2 regions of the Brevibacillus humidisoli genome follow, and region 1 is predicted to be linked to the other one. Evidence: riboswitches for the same ligand, from Rfam matches in the RefSeq annotation. Region 1 holds a riboswitch; the other holds the start of a gene.

Region 1 (8,037 bases):
AAAGAACTTTTTCATAACGCACAGCTTCCCGAAGTTGACTTGACGGGAAGCGTGATGAGGAAGCTAAATGCCAATCAAAACAAAAAGGAGCGATTTACTGTGAAAAACAAAGTGGGTCTGTTGGTCGTAGCGGGAGTACTGTTGACGGTGTCATCTGGTTTTGCGATGTTTAAATATGGGTCGTTGCAAAATCAGCAGGGTGAAGTGGTGTATGAGGTAAAACCATCGAAAGAGTTGGAGCAGCCTCAATATCAAGAAGAAGACCTGAATCGCTTGGCGATGAGCTCACAATTGGCCGATGAGCTGCTGCAGGATGGTTCAGCGGCGATCTTTTACATCGTTCCAAACAACCCCAACCACCAATTAGAGACAGAAGTCAAATCAGAAGTCTTTACCGATGCGTCCGCCCTCCGGAGCAAATTGAAGGATGAGTCGGCTGCGATTATGGACAGTTTAAAAGAAGATTACAAGTTTACTTGGGCTAGGCTCACCTTTGATCCCGTCACGGAAGTGAATCCTCTAACTCCTAAAGAGCAAGCGGCGACAGCAGAAAAGCTGCGGAAGCAGGCGGAGGAATCGAACAAGGAGTACGCGATGATGCCGGTGGAACTCTCTGATGATCATTGGCGTATCCTGAGCACATACAAAAAAGGAGAGAGCGAGATCCAAGTTTTTGTCTCCAGATCTGATGAGCCAACTACGATCTATGCGCACGATGAATGGAACTGGAAATCGGAAAAGATCGATGTGAATGGAGTCGAAATGCTGTACACCGAATATGAAGGCGGGGGAAAAGGGATCGTATGGGTACATGAGATTGCGGGTACTGAGCAGCATCTGCAATACAATATCCAAGTAGGCAACGATATCAGCAAAGAGGGCTTGATCGAAATCGCCAAATCGTACCTGAAGTAACCGATTGGAGTGTTGAACGGAGCGGTTGGTCCGGGGGAGCCTCGGGCTCCCGCTCCGTTCCTGCTCCAATTCGCGTTTCGACTTCAACGTACCCCCGCCACGTCGATGTGAACCGGCTGCGGCTGCCGCGCATCTTCTTGTTCACCGGCGGACGAAACAAGATCGAGAGTTTGAAACAGCAGCTGCGAATAGGGATGGCGGAGTTGATGAACCTCGCCCTGAATAAACGTTTCTACGAGTTCTCCTTGATACATGACCGTGATGCGGTCACATAATTGCAGGGCAGATTGCAAATCATGCGTGATGAACAGATAAGCGATCTGCTCTGTTTCTTGGATGCGCTTGAGCATACGGGTGATCGAGGCTTGCGCTGGTTGGTCCAGGCTGGCGATCGATTCGTCAAAGATAATCAACTCCGGATGCACGGCGAGGGCTTTCGCCATGCAGACGCGTTGCTTCTGCCCCCCGCTTAATTGGTCTGGATATCTGGTTAAAAAGGAATGATCAAGCTCTACCAAATCCAGCAGTTCTCTACAGCGTGCCTCCCAATTGGCTGCTTCGGGGAAAAAATTGCGAATCGGCTCTTCCAGAAGCTCACCCACGCGCATGTTGGGATAGAGCGAAGCAGAGGAATCTTGCAGCACCAGCTGCATCCGCTTGTAAATCTGGCGTTCCTTGAGGCGCCTTTTGGTCAGCGCTTGTCCATCCAGAAGGATCTCGCCGGATGTGACAGGTTCCAGGTTCATGATCAGCTTGGCTAGCGTACTTTTCCCGCTCCCGCTTTCTCCCACCAACCCCAGGCTTTCACCTTTTTTCAGCGCCAGGTTTACCTGTTTGACTGCTTGCAGAGTCGGATGTGACCGAAACCACGGTCTTCTTGTACGTACTGGATATTCTTTTGTTACGTTGCGCAGCTCTAGCAAAATCATCGAACCATTCCACCTCGCTCCATTCGAATGATGCGATCGGCAAACCTCTGCACACTTTGCTGGTCGTGGGAAATCAGCAAAACCGTCAAGCCCAAATCGTGCTGCAGCCTTTTCAGAAGGGATAAAACCTTTTCTCGATTGATCATATCCAGCGCGGTTGTCGGCTCATCCGCAATGAGAATCTTGGGATGCAAACTAACCATCATCGCCAGCAACACGCGTTGGCGCATCCCCCCGCTTAATTCAAAGGGATAGGAAGCCAAAACAGAAGCAGGGTCGCGAAAGCCAACCTGCAGCAACAGCGAATGCAAGTATATGTCCCGTTCTTTTTTGCTGATCTTTCTCTTCTGTTGCAGGAGCGTTTCTACCATCTGCTTTTTGACAGTCTGAATAGGGTTTAACCCATGTAAGGAATCCTGTATCAGCAAGCCAATTTCTTCGCGTCGAAGCTTCTGCCTGCCCCTGCTGTCAAGATCGAGAATCTGTTTATCCTGATAACGGATACGACCATTGGTCACTCTCCATCCCGCTTCCAACAATCCAACGATGGCATGTGCGGTCAAGCTTTTCCCACACCCACTGGGGCCAGTAAGTGTGACCATCTCTCCCGGATACAACTGAAACGAAACATCTTGGACAATTGGCGTCCACTTTCCATCTTCCTGGCAGGAGATTTCCAACTGTTCAACACACAACAAAGATGGAGGCATGGTCCTCATGTCACACCTCTTGCGATATCGGCGGGTTCGCTTTTTCGATACCGTTCACTGATGAATTGGCAGCACAAAACAAAGAGCAAAATGGCCAATCCCGGAAAAATCATCACATGGGGAGCTAATTGAAAATATGCTGTGGCGTCATGCAGCATGACCCCCCATTCTGGCGTAGGCGGCTGAGGGCCTAATCCCAAAAAAGAAAGTCCGGCCATCATCAGGACGATTCGGCCCATATCCAATGCCCCAAAAATGCCGATTGGCGAAGCAATTTGCGGAAGAATATAACGCCACATGATCCGCAGGCGCGAATTCCCCGCCATCCGCGCTGACAGGATGTACTCTTCCTGGCACACTTTCTGCACAAGGCTGCGTATCAATCGAACATAACTCGCCCAGCGCACCATGATGATAGCCAAAATCAGATGTACAAGACTAGGCCCTAAAAGACCGACAATGGCGATCGTCAGCACAATATCGGGAATCGCCAGGGTACTGTCGATCATCCGCATCAAAAAACGATCGGCACGTCCGCGCAGGAACCCTGTCATCAGCCCGATGGGAAGACTAATCAGCAAGGTGAGGAGCATGATCAAAAACGCGGACGTCACGCTGATTCGGATCCCGTACAAGATCCGGGAGAACACGCAGCGTCCCAAGTGATCTGTGCCAAACGGGAAGTCCCAGGAGGGAGGAGATAACCGATTGGACAGTTGAATCGCCAAGGGATCGTGCGGAGAAATCGACGGCGCGAAAGCACCGATCAACATGATCAGAAAAAGCAAGCCAACGCCTGTCAAAAAGCCCTTATCTATGCCAGCCAAGTCGTTGCTCATGAAACGCATGAAATGGGTTACCTCCTCCTATCGAACCCGTAGTCGCGGGTCAACAAGCACAGAAATAAAATCAACGACTAGATGAATGATCACGAATAAGATCGAAGCGAAAATCACATAGCCTTGAATGACCGGATAATCCCGAAGCGAAATCGCCTTCATCACGTATTGCCCGATGCCTGGCCAGGAAAAGATCGACTCCACGATGACACTGCCGCCCAACATAAATGCGAAGCTCGTCCCTGCCATATTCACAATGGGCAGAATGGCATGTCGGAAGACTTGGGATAGAAAAATGCGGCTGTTTGAAAAGCCCCGTGCCTTTGACGCAATGACAAAACGTTGTTTCATCATCGCCAACATATTGGATCGCAACAGGCGGGCGTACACTGTACCCAATCCCAGCCCAAGTGTCAAAGCTGGCAAAACGAGATGTTTCCAGGTGCCGCGCCCCATGGAGGGCAGCCAGCCGTACTGGACGGAACAGACATAAATGAGCAAGAAGCCAAGCCAGAAGGAAGGCAGGGAAGAGCCTAACAGAGCGAGCGCTCTGCCCAAGCGGTCCAGCCAGCCACGAGCGTAAATCGCTGTAGAGATCCCGACAACCAACGTGACCGACATCATCACCAGCAGTCCGGCCGCGGCTAGTTCAATCGTGGCCGGCAGCCGTTTGAGCAGTTCTTCCAACACAGGTTCCCGAGAAACGTAAGACGTACCCCATTGCCAGGTAAACACATCCGTCATCCACTGTACATATTGACTGCCGAGCGAATCGGTTAATCCCAATTCTTTGCGCACGTGCTCCAATGCATCTTCGGACACAGGAACGCCAGTCGTTGTGAGCAAAAGGTAGGCGGGATCGCCGGGAGATAACCGCAACAAGAAAAAAGTAAGGCTGGAGACAAAAGCGATCACAAATAGCAACTGCGCGATATGCCTTGCCCAGAAGTGAATCATCCCGCTCTCACTCATTCACGTCGAGGCGGGCATCGATGTAGTAAAACTCAACCGGATGGGGAGTGAAGCCTTTCACGCCACGTCTGACTGCAAAAATCGTGTTGGGATGAACGATAAACGCTTGGGGGAGATCCTGCTGAATCTGCTTTTGGATGTTTACAGCCAATTGATTGCGCTTCGCTTGATCGGTTGTTTGGTTCAGCTGATCCAGCATGCTGTCCAAAACAGGCGAGACGTAGCGGCTCATATTGGAGAGGCTCGTAGAGCGATAGAAAATGTTTAAAAAGTACTGCGGATCGCCGGTGTGGGCCGTTAACATGCTGTACATGGACAGATCCCAATCTTCCTTTTCCAAAGTTTCATCGATATTCTCTACTTGCCGAATATGGACCAGGATGCCCGCTTTCAACAATTCATTTTGAATGATCTCCGCCATGACCGTTAATTCGGGCCGTTGCGGAAACGTCACCAGTTTCACTTCAAATGGTTTCCCTTGTTTTTCCCAGATACCTTCTCTGTTTTTCTCCCAGCCGCCTTGCTTCATCAATTGGTCGACCGTCTGTGTTTCTCTCTCTTTTTGGATCTTGCCAAATGGCAGGACGTCTGGAAAGGGACTGTTCGCTTCCGCAGCTTCGCCTCTCATGATCGAGTTGACCATCTCTGCTCGGGGGATGGACATGTTGACCACTTTTCGATGAGCCAGTTCTGCAAAAAAAGGAGACTTCATATGAAACATCAGCATGTGTGTGCGCAGGGAGGGAGCGGTTAATACGTCGATGTTTTGATCCTGCTTCAGGAGTTCGATCGAGTCAATCGGGATATCGACCGCGGCATCGACATCCCTTGACTGCAGGGCCATGACTCTCGTATTGCCATCAGCGATGAATCGAATCGTCACTTCTGACAAGCGTGCTTTTTCTCCCCAGTAGTCCTCATATCGCTCTAGGACAAGCGACTCGTCTTCGTTGAATTGCTTGAATTGAAAAGGGCCTGTCAGAGCAGGATAGCTGTCCTTCTGATCAATCGTTTCTGTGTCAACAATGATAGCGGAGGGGGATGCCAAATGGGCGATCAAGGCTGCGTTTGGCTTCTCGGTCACGATTTTCAATTGATTCGCAGCCAGTACTTCGATTGACTTTACTTGCAGCAGATCCTTTACGGTTGGATCATTCGTCATGGACCGCAGCAGGGAGTTTTTCACACTGGGCGCATCCATTTTCTTTCCGTTATGAAAATGGACGTTTTCCTCTAGCGTTACGATCCATGTCGTTTCATCTTCTTGTTTCCACTCCTTGGCTAACCAAGGTGTCGGCTTCAATTGTTCATTTAGCTTGATCAAGGTTTCCCCAGCACCAGACCGCAAGACCTCCCAGCCATCACTGCCATGTGGGTCCAGGCTAGCTGGTTTCCAACTGAAAGCCATCGTCAAGGTTTTGGCAGGAGTCGGATCTGCTGAAGGTTCTGGGTTGCTGCCCTGCCCGATTGTCTGTTTCGTCGGAGTGGAGCATCCGACCAACGACAGCACCAACACGAAGGCAGTTATCCAGGTAACGAATGCATGCTGTGTATTCCTGCTTTTTCTCATTACGAATTCTCCTTTTTCCTTTTTGCAAACAAAAAAAGCATTCCTGCCAGGTGTAAGAGGTCAGAAATGCTTGGTCAAACCACATGCGAAACAAGACCTGTTATGGAGAGAGGACTCACATCAGGTGTTTGTCCATCCAAATGGTCATCAGCATACCAACCACCTTCCCTAATATCCCGTAGGTCAACAGTGATCGTAAAATAGGCTGGTCTCCTGACTGAGGGCATCCCTTTCAGACCTTCCCAGGCACAAGCCCAGTGGTTTTCCTGAAAGTTGTCAGCACATCATGCTGATACCCAACACAGTGGCGGGTCCGTGCCGGATTCGAACCGGCTTCCCAATTAAGCCGATAAAACGGCAAGCGTTTTATCATGCACCTATTCCGGATATGAATTTTTAGACAATGCCAGAATTCAAACTCATTCTAATGCTTAGACTTTTCCTTGTCAACGGCACTCTGTAAATCCAAATGTGGGGGTCATAAAAAAATGTAGAGAATAGGAAGGCAAACGCTCTCCCAAAGTTGTTGCTTGCACCACGAATTTGGTCGGTGCAAGCAACAGTATGTTCTATTGTATACGTAAGACAAGCCCTTGGCTGATTGCGTCATCCGATCATCTCAACCGTACTTCTAACTTTTACCGCTTCAACGGATTTGGACATTCGTTTGCTGTATCTAATAATGCGGCATTAATGCCATTCAGGAAAGCCATTGCGCTCGCTTTGATGATATCCGTGTCCATGGCTCGCCCAGCGTAAGTTTTGCCGTGATGCTCAATACGGATATTGACACGCCCAATGGCTTCTTTTCCTCTGGACAAGCTGTTGATTTTGTAATCTTTCAACTGGACATCCAGACCCACCAATGATTTGATCACGCTATAAAGGGCATCGATCGGTCCGTCGCCAACCGCGCTGCCTTTAAAGACTTCTGTTCCTTTGTTCATTTTGACGGTCGCTGTCGGATACAGATCATTGGTTACCACTTGGAAAGAAATCAATTCGTACAGATGGCCGCTCGCCGCTTCATGTGTGCGGTGATTGGCTACGAGGTAATAGACATCGTGATCATAGACCTCTTTTTTCGCATCGGCAAGGGCAAGGAATTTTTCGAACAACGCCTCAAAATCAGCCGAATCGCTTGTTTCAAAACCAATTTTCTCAACGGCATTTCTAAAGGCGTGGCGGCCGGAGCGTGCCGTTAGAATCAGTTCCATACTTTCTGCCCCGACCTCCTCTGGCGATAGAATCTCATACACCTGCTTATCCTTCAACAGTCCATCCTGATGGATTCCGGAAGAATGTGCAAAGGCGTTTTCACCCGTAATCGCTTTATTCACCTGCACATCCAGTCCCGTTAGATAGGTGAGCAGTCGGGAGGTCCTCATTAACTCAGTCGTCTTGATCTTTGTCGAACAGTGGTAAGAATTCTCCCTTACTTTGAGTCCCATCACCACTTCTTCCAGTGAAGTGTTGCCGGCCCGTTCGCCTAATCCATTGATGGTACACTCAACTTTATCGGCTCCATTTTTTATTGCGGCGAGCGTATTGGCCGTTGCCAGTCCGAGGTCATTGTGACAGTGAACACTCAAGATTACGTCCTCGTTTAGATTTTTTAAGCGTTCATTAATTCTGCGGATCAGATCGCCGAACTCTTCCGGTATCGCATAACCGACTGTATCGGGTACATTGATGATCGTAGCCCCTGCTTTGACGACAGCTTCAATCGTTTGCCACAAATACTCAAATTCCGAACGTGAAGCATCCTCCGTAGAGTACTGCACGCGGGGAAGCAGAGATTTAGCGTATTTGACCGCGTCAACACCCATCTGCAGAACCGCTTCCTTAGACCGGTTAAACTTTTTGTCCACGTGAATGTTGGAGGTGCCGAGCACGATATGAATAAACGGATCTTGTGCGATCTTGATGCTTTCATAGACAGCGTCGATGTCGCTTTTCACCGCACGGGCGAGAGCGGTAATCGAGACAGCATCCCCTACGCTGCGGGCAATCTCCTGCACTGCTTGAAAATCGCCCTGAGAAGAGGCAGGGAAACCGGCTTCAATCATATCCACTTGCAGACGCTTCAATTGCTGTGCAAA
Region 2 (8,037 bases), 1.7 Mb from region 1:
AACCGAGGATTCCGCATCGCGCTGGGAAAAGATGAAGCAACTGGTCTATGAGGAAGGTTACTACCCAGCGACGAACTTCGCGGTTCCTCCTGTCGGCAGCAATCCATTTGGCGTGCAGGGGTACAAGACCGTTGCCTACGAACTGGCTGCTTCTGCTCCCGATTATGTGCTGGTTCCTACAGCTAGAGGTGATTTGCTCTGGGGAATCTATGAAGGATTCTGCGAGCTGCTGGCGATTGGGCAAATCGAGAAGATGCCCAAGCTGATCGCAGTCGAACCATTTCCTCGACTCACTCGCGTGTTTGCCGGGGAGCCGTACACTGCTCAGTTTACCGGGAATACATCCTTGCATTCGATTGCCGGTGGCACGGTGACGTATCAAGCGGCAGCTGCTGTGGACAGATCCGGTGGGACAGCAATTGCGGTGTCGGATCAACAGGCGATCCATGCTCAGGAGGAGGCAAGGTCATGGGGGATACCGCTGGAGCGTTCGGCAGCGTCCGTGATCGCTGCTTTAGACAGGTTGGCCTCGATCGTGAGCTTGACAGAGGAGGATACGGTTGTTCTGGTAGGCACCTCTCGAGGAGAATGGATTTTATAGTCTGGGCTCTTGATTTTTCAAGGGCTCTTTTTTTTCTTTTTGACACTTTTTGACAGGTTGGGGACCACATAAATACACCTTGTCCGACTTTGGTTATTAAACCATTGAAGTGTAAGGGGATGAATATAATCGTCCCCCACAAACATAAAAGGAGTGAGGCGATGTTTACCATAAGGTACCAACCCAACATCCCAGACCATGAATTGAGTCAAATCACTTTAGCTGATTTTGAAGGTGAATACGGGAATGTTCTCTACGGACAATTTGAGATAAATGTCAACGGAAAAACCTATGGTTTGTATGACCCAGATGCTCCAACCCCAATCCTAGAGTTCTTTGAGGAAGAAATCATAGCCTCGTTCGGACTATTAAACGAGGTTGTCATTTCTATGCAACATCACAAATACATTGCCTTAAATACGATCGATGCTCATTTTGCATGGTTTGAATTTATTGCAGAAGGTGAAGACCTTACCGTATATCATGTACAAGTAGAAGAGGATAACATCAGTTCTTTCATTGTAACGGAACCTCTGAATTGTATATCAATATGCTACTGGCAGGAAACGATCACGAAACAGGAGTTTATCGATGAAGTTTTAGACAAAACAGATGAGTTCATTCGTCACATCGAAAAGGTTAATCCTGCGTTGCTCAGGAGTAAAAGTATTCAAGGGCTTCTTGAAAGATGTGGAAAATCCAAGTTGTTAAGGTAGGCGCAGTAGATGATTTTTTTGAACAAACTCGTATGATTACCCGTTCCCCAGTACAGGCAGCTCGGCGGTGGCTGGTTTGACACCATGTGAAGAGGCAGACAGGCTCGTGATGTCGGCTCCCTGCAACACAGCCCGCTCATGGGCCAACAGCCACTCCTTCCGCCAGATCCCCCACGCATAACCAGTGAGACTGCCGTTGCTGCCAATCACCCGGTGGCAGGGAACGAGAATGCCCAGTTGGTTTCTTCCATTGGCATGACCTGCCGCCCGTACAGCTTGTGCACGGTCAAGCAAACGGGCAAGTTCCCGGTAACTCACCGTCTCTCCAAAGGGAATCGAGCAAAGCTGCTCCCAGACCTGTTGTTGAAACGCGGTTCCCTGTGCAGAGAGGGGAACGGTAAATGACAATCTGTTTCCGGAAAAATACTCATTAAGCTCAGAAATGCATTGTTCTATCACCGGAGGTAGGCAAGTCTTTTCTCTCTCCACAGGGACCTGCTCTACAAAACGAACAACCGTGATGGCCTCTGTGGTGCCGTTTATCTCGATCCACCCAATAGGCGATTGGTAAAATGCAGCAATCATTATGACCGAACCATCCTTTCCGTTTCTGGCTCGCGATAGCGGAGTCGGTATTCCGTCGGGGTGCAGCTGGTCTCCCGGTGAAATACCGAGGAGAAGTGGGCGCTGCTGTGGAAGCCAACTTGCTGGGCAATCTCCGTTATCGTTGTATCCGTTGTTGTCAACAGTTGCTTGGCAGCCTCGATCCTGGTCTTGCGCAGATATTGTCCCGGTGACATCTTCATTACGCGCGTAAAACAACGCTGCAGGTAAAACGGACTGACGAACAGCCGCTGTGACATATCTGCCAGCGTAAGCGTTTCGTGATAACAGTCTGTGATCAAACCGACCAGCTTTTTGGCCAACTCTTCTTCAGGAGAGCGCCAGTCCAACTCTTCCGGTCGGCAGCGTTTGCACGGACGGAGCCCCGATTGTCGCGCTTCGTCCGGGTGGTAAAAGATCCTGACGTGATCCCGCTTTGGGGTCCGCGATCGGCAAGATGGTCGGCAAAACACGCCGGTGGTAACCAAACCATAATAAAACTGCCCGTCGTAAGCAGGATCGCAGCTTGCAATCGCCCTCCACATCCAATCATTCATGCAGCATCTCCTCCTGCCTCCAGTATAGCCCCTGTGAAGCCAGGACGTAACCGGTAGAAAATATGAGAGCAACAATCGGAAAATGAAGCACAGACTGAGAAAGAGCTTGACGCAACACTATATATTGATCTAATCTGGTTATATTAAAACTACATATTGTGGGAATAGGTACCTTGAAGCGTGCTTCAGGGTTTAATAGGGAAGTTCGGTGTAACTCCGACGCGGTCCCGCCACTGTGACAGAGGAGTCATAACAAATACGCCACTGGAGACGTCCGGGAAGGCTGTTATGATGATGAGACTGGAGCCAGGAGACCTGCCTATTCTGACAACACTGTGATGTACCTACGGGAGATAGGGAGGTGTTACAAACGTCAGTTTCGCACGCTGGGGTATTTTTGCCTTTTCCTATTTGGTAAAAATACCCTTTTCATTTTGCGCCTACATTTTTGTGCCTACATGACAGGAGGTAGCTGCCTTGTACATTGTCTACGATTCCAAGACGGGAAATGTAAGACGCTTTGTCCAGAAACTTACGATGAAATCAGCGCAGATAGACGAGGCTCTCACACTGGAAAAACCATTTGTGCTGGTTACCTATACGACCGGATATGGCGAAGTGCCGATGAATGTTTTGCAGTTTTTGAGGCGCAACCACCGGCATCTCCAGGGTGTGGCCGCTTCTGGAAATAAAAACTGGGGACAGAACTACGCCAGGAGCGCCGATGTGATTTCACAGCTGTATCGCGTTCCTATCCTGTGCAAATTTGAATTGAGCGGCACCGCGCACGATGTGCGTACCTTTCAAGAGAGGGTGAACCAACTTGCGGCATATTGAGTTAAATCATGAGATCGTGTACCGCCGGGAAGATGGATTTTTTGATTTGGACAAAGACAGAGAGGCGGTTCGCGTATACGAAGCGGAAATCAGCTCATCACAGGTCAGCTTCGACAGCGTGGCAGAAAGAATCGCCTATATGGTGGACAACCATTACTACTATGACGTGTTGAGCCAGTATAGCGTAGATCAGATCGAAGAAATCTACCGCATGGTCAATGATTATGAGTTTACGTTTTCCTCTTACATGGCCATCTCCAAATTCTATCGCGACTATGCGGTCACGAGCAACGATAAGAAGCAGTATCTGGAGACGTATGTGGACCGGATCATCATCGTCGCGCTCTATCTGGCACAGGGAGAAGTCAAAAAAGCAGCCAACTATACCGCAGCGATGATCGAGCAGCGCTACCAGCCGGCGACACCGACGTTTTTAAACGCCGGCAAGGCGAGACGTGGCGAAATGGTGTCGTGCTATCTGCTGGAGCTGGACGATTCGCTCAACAGCATCACCTACAATCTGTCAACCGCCATGCAGTTGTCCAAGCTGGGCGGCGGGATTGCGTTGAACCTCAGCAAGTTAAGGGCGAGAGGAGAAGAGATCAAAGGGATCGCCAATGCATCAAGCGGCGTGATGCCGGTGGCCAAGATTCTGGAAGATTCGTTTTCCTATGTGAATCAACTGGGTCAGCGCAAAGGAGCAGGAGCGGTCTATATCAATATCTTTCACTGGGATGCCAATGAACTGTTGGACAGCAAGAAGATTAATGCGGACGAAAAGTCGCGCTTGCAGTCGCTCTCGATCGGCCTGATCTGTCCCGCCATCTTTTTTGAACTGGCTGAGAGAGATGAAGACCTGTATGTGTTTGCTCCCTATTCCGTCTATCAGGCATACGGACGGCACTTTGACGATATGGACCTGGATCAGATGTATCACGAATTGCTCCAGCATCCAGATGTAAAAAAGAAGCGGCTGATGAGCGCCCGCGAAATGCTGGTGAAGATCGCGATGATTCAATTGGAGAGCGGCTATCCCTACCTGATCTTTCTCTCCAATGCCAATCGACAGCACCCCTTAAAAGGGGTGGGCCGGATCAAAATGTCCAATCTGTGTACGGAGATTTTTCAATTACAGGAGACGTCCACGATCAACGACTACGGCGTAGAGGACATCATCCGCCGGGATATTAGCTGCAACCTGGGCTCGTTAAACATTGCCAATGTGATGGAAACGGGGCTGATCCGCGAATCGGTCCACACCGGCATGGAGATGCTCACGGCCGTATCGGACATGACCAGTGTTAGCAATGCGCCGGGGGTGCAGAAAGCCAACGCTGAGCTGCACTCGGTCGGACTTGGAGCGATGAATCTGCACGGCTATCTGGCCAAGAACGGCATCCCGTTTGAAAGTGAAGAGGCGAAAGATTTTGCCAACACCTTTTTTATGATGGTCAACTTCTACAGTCTGGAAAAGTCGATGCTGATCGCCAAAGAGCGGCAGACGATGTTTGCCGGTTTTGAACGATCCGATTATGCGACAGGAGTGTACTTTGCGAAATACCTTGCACAGGAGTATGCTCCGCGAACGAAGAAGGTGGGCGCTTTATTCGAGGGGATCTCGATTCCTGCACGAGCGGATTGGCAGCGGCTGAAAGAGGAGATTCAAACCTACGGCCTCTACCATGCCTATCGATTGGCGTGCGCGCCAACCGCTTCCATCTCCTATATCCAGAATGCCACTTCTTCGGTCATGCCGATCGTGGAGCAGATTGAAACCAGAACGTACGGAAATGCCACCACGTACTATCCGGCTCCATTCTTGGCGAAGGAGAATGTCCTGCTCTACAAATCAGCCTACAACATGGACATGTTCAAGCTGATTGATCTGATTGCGGTGATCCAGCAGCACATCGATCAAGGGATTTCCACCATCTTGTACGTCAACAGCGACATTTCTACGAGAGAGTTGGCCAGATACTATATTTATGCCAATCGACAGGGGCTAAAAAGTCTGTACTATACGCGAACGAACAAAAGGGGAATAGAGGAGTGCATCGCGTGCGCGGTGTAGAAGGGAGGGGTGCAAGACATGCGGGCTGTCAACTGGAACAAACCGGAAGATGAGTACTCCCGAATGTTCTGGAATCAAAGCATTCAGCAGTTCTGGACAGAGGAAGAGTTCCCGGTCTCATCTGACAAAAACACATGGATCGAATTGTCGGATGCCGAGCGGGATGTATTCAAAAAGGTGTTGGGTGGACTAACCCTGCTGGACACGAAGCAAGGAGGAGAGGGGATGCCCTTGATCCTGCTTCATGTCGACAACTTGCAGGCAAAATCGGTGCTGGCTTTCATGAGTGCGATGGAGGAAATCCACGCTAAGTCGTACAGCCATATCTTTACTACGCTTTGCACCGCCGCAGAAATTGACGAGCTCTTTTCCTGGGTCGACCAGCACCCTCTATTAACTGCAAAAGCGGATCTGATTACAGGCTGTTACCGGAAGCTGTTCAAGCCTGATGCGAGCGGCAAAGAGATCTACATGGCGATGGCGGCAAGTGTGCTCTTGGAATCATTTCTGTTTTACAGCGGCTTCTTCTACCCGCTGTATTTGAGCGGTCAAGGAAAAATGACGGCCAGCGGGGAGATCATCAATCTGATCTTGCGGGACGAAAGCATTCACGGCGTGTTTGTCGGCTTGCTGGCCCAGGAGGTTTTCGCTGGATTAGCGGAGCAAGCGCAGCGAGAGGTCCTTGCCGAGCTGTACGATTTGCTGGAGCGGCTATACACGATAGAAAAGCAGTATACGGCGGAAATCTACGAGCTTGTTGGCTTGCAGGATGAGGTGGTCAAGTTTATCCGCTACAATGCCAATAAAGCCCTGATGAACCTTGGGCTGGAGCCGCATTTTGAGCATCAAAAAATCAACCCGATCGTAGAGAACGGGTTGAAGACAGATACGAAAAACCACGATTTCTTTAGTCTCAAAGGCAACTCCTATCATCGGGCGACCCGTGTCGAAATGCTGCGAGATGAAGATTTTTTGTTTGATCGGTAGGAGAAATAATGTGGAGACATAGGTGAGGGGGAAGGGGAGAAGCCCCTTTCCCCACTCCGTCCACATTGTTGATAGCTAACCAGCACTCAGAGAAAAGGTTCACTCCGTTGAGTGGGTTGGCAAACACGTCGATTCGACCCGCCCTTATTGGGCAAAGGCACGCAGCATCCATACGTGCTTCTCCAGCTCCGCTTTCAGGTCAAGCAACAGGTCCTCTGTCGTATGATCATTCAGGCTCTCCGCCACTTCCGCACCCAGGCTGGCTTCATCGATCAGCAGGGAAAAGTCGTCAATCAAGGCCTGGACCATCTCTGCTGCTGTCTCATTGCCGGCTGCTTCCCGGATGCTGGCTAGTTCAAGTGCTTCCCGCAGAGTCGCGGTTGGTTTTTCTCCGATCGCCAGGACCCGCTCCGCCAGCTCGTCGATGTGGCGGGCCGCTTCCCCGTAAAACTCCTCGAACTTAGCATGCAGCGTAAAGAACTGCGGTCCTTTCACATTCCAATGGAAGTTGTGCAGCTTGAAATGCAAGACGGTCCAGTTCGCTACCTGTTTATTGAGCATCACTACGATTTCATTCATCTGGTTATCGCTCCCTTATTTATAATAATTATTATATAGAAATAAATATAAAGTAAATCTTGCTGCATGTCAACATAAAAAAAGAAGCTCCAAAATGGAGCGGTCCATCAACCCGATGTGTCACCATACCATCGGTTTATACAGCTTTGCGCAGCGGTTGCAGCAGATAAGCGAGCCAACATCCCCCACTGACAACCCCTGCTGTTAAAAAACAAGTGGTGGAATGAGCCCAGTCAGCGAGAAAACCGGCAGCAAACATAAAAAATGGGGAGAGCATGCGAAAGAAGGTCCCTGTCATGCCTGTAATCCTGCCGATCAACTCTTTTGGTGTGCTTTCCTGACGGAATGACCAGATGAGGATAGACATAACCGTCGTCGAAAGTCCGTACCCAAAAAGGGAAACAGCCTCCAACACAAGCGATGAAGCAGGGCATGCCATCGCGAAAAACACCAACGTCGTACCCAATATGGATAATCCAAACAGCTTGCCTGTGCCCAGCTCTCGTCTCCATTTTCCGACGGCAAGACTTCCTGCCAAACCGCCTGCTCCCATGATGGAGAGCAGAACGGCTACATCTGTATGGGATAACTGCAGCGTGTCTTTTAAGTGAAAGATGAGCACAGAGCTAAACAGCCCGCACGTCCCGTTCATGACCATGTAAAAAAGAGTCATATGCCATAGAATCACATTGCTGCGAAGATTTCGCCAGCCCTGTTTTAGATCAAGCCATACGGACTGTGATGGTGCTGGTGGAGCCCCTTTATCCGGTATGGGTAAGGCATGCGATAAGATGAGCGCCAGGCCAAACATGGCGATAGAGAAGAGAAGGCCATCTGGCATGGTAGCGAGAAATAGAATCAGACTTCCGATGATCGGGCCAAGGATGGTGATCGACGTACTCAGGAAAGAGAAGGAAGCATTTGCCGCTGTCAGTTCTTCCTTGGGCAGGATGATTCTCATCATGCTGACTCGCAGATTTTCAAAGCAGTAGTTCCACAGGGACAAGAAAAAAACAATCATCACAAACATCGATGGACTTGCTTTTCCCAACTTGATCGAGATAAACAGAATCAGCAGCAGGAGGA

The links. Region 1 has a riboswitch for cobalamin ahead of LOK74_RS14570 (ABC transporter substrate-binding protein). Riboswitches for the same ligand answer to the same signal wherever they lie in the genome.
Region 2: linked by a shared signal. The riboswitch ahead of nrdI (class Ib ribonucleoside-diphosphate reductase assembly flavoprotein NrdI) and the one ahead of LOK74_RS14570 (ABC transporter substrate-binding protein) in region 1 are both predicted to bind cobalamin.

The regions. Positions count from the first base shown of each region.
Region 1 covers NZ_CP087263.1:2,949,153-2,957,189, reverse strand. Annotated here, with positions in the region: gene LOK74_RS14595 (DUF4367 domain-containing protein) at 1-915, shown strand, start outside; gene LOK74_RS14600 (RNA polymerase sigma factor) at 1-17, shown strand, start outside; gene LOK74_RS14590 (ABC transporter ATP-binding protein) at 999-1,844, opposite strand; gene LOK74_RS14585 (ATP-binding cassette domain-containing protein) at 1,841-2,563, opposite strand; gene nikC (nickel transporter permease) at 2,560-3,393, opposite strand; gene nikB (nickel ABC transporter permease) at 3,421-4,350, opposite strand; gene LOK74_RS14570 (ABC transporter substrate-binding protein) at 4,358-5,935, opposite strand; cobalamin riboswitch at 6,122-6,331, opposite strand; gene LOK74_RS14565 (2-isopropylmalate synthase) at 6,574-8,037, opposite strand, start outside.
Region 2 covers NZ_CP087263.1:4,626,136-4,634,172, forward strand. Annotated here, with positions in the region: gene LOK74_RS22630 (threonine synthase) at 1-601, shown strand, start outside; gene LOK74_RS22635 (hypothetical protein) at 763-1,317, shown strand; partial or broken gene LOK74_RS22640 (methylated-DNA--[protein]-cysteine S-methyltransferase) at 1,453-1,902, opposite strand; gene LOK74_RS22645 (bifunctional transcriptional activator/DNA repair enzyme AdaA) at 1,902-2,477, opposite strand; cobalamin riboswitch at 2,627-2,814, shown strand; gene nrdI (class Ib ribonucleoside-diphosphate reductase assembly flavoprotein NrdI) at 2,955-3,314, shown strand; gene nrdE (class 1b ribonucleoside-diphosphate reductase subunit alpha) at 3,301-5,385, shown strand; gene nrdF (class 1b ribonucleoside-diphosphate reductase subunit beta) at 5,404-6,372, shown strand; gene LOK74_RS22665 (Dps family protein) at 6,517-6,951, opposite strand; gene LOK74_RS22670 (MFS transporter) at 7,088-8,037, opposite strand, start outside.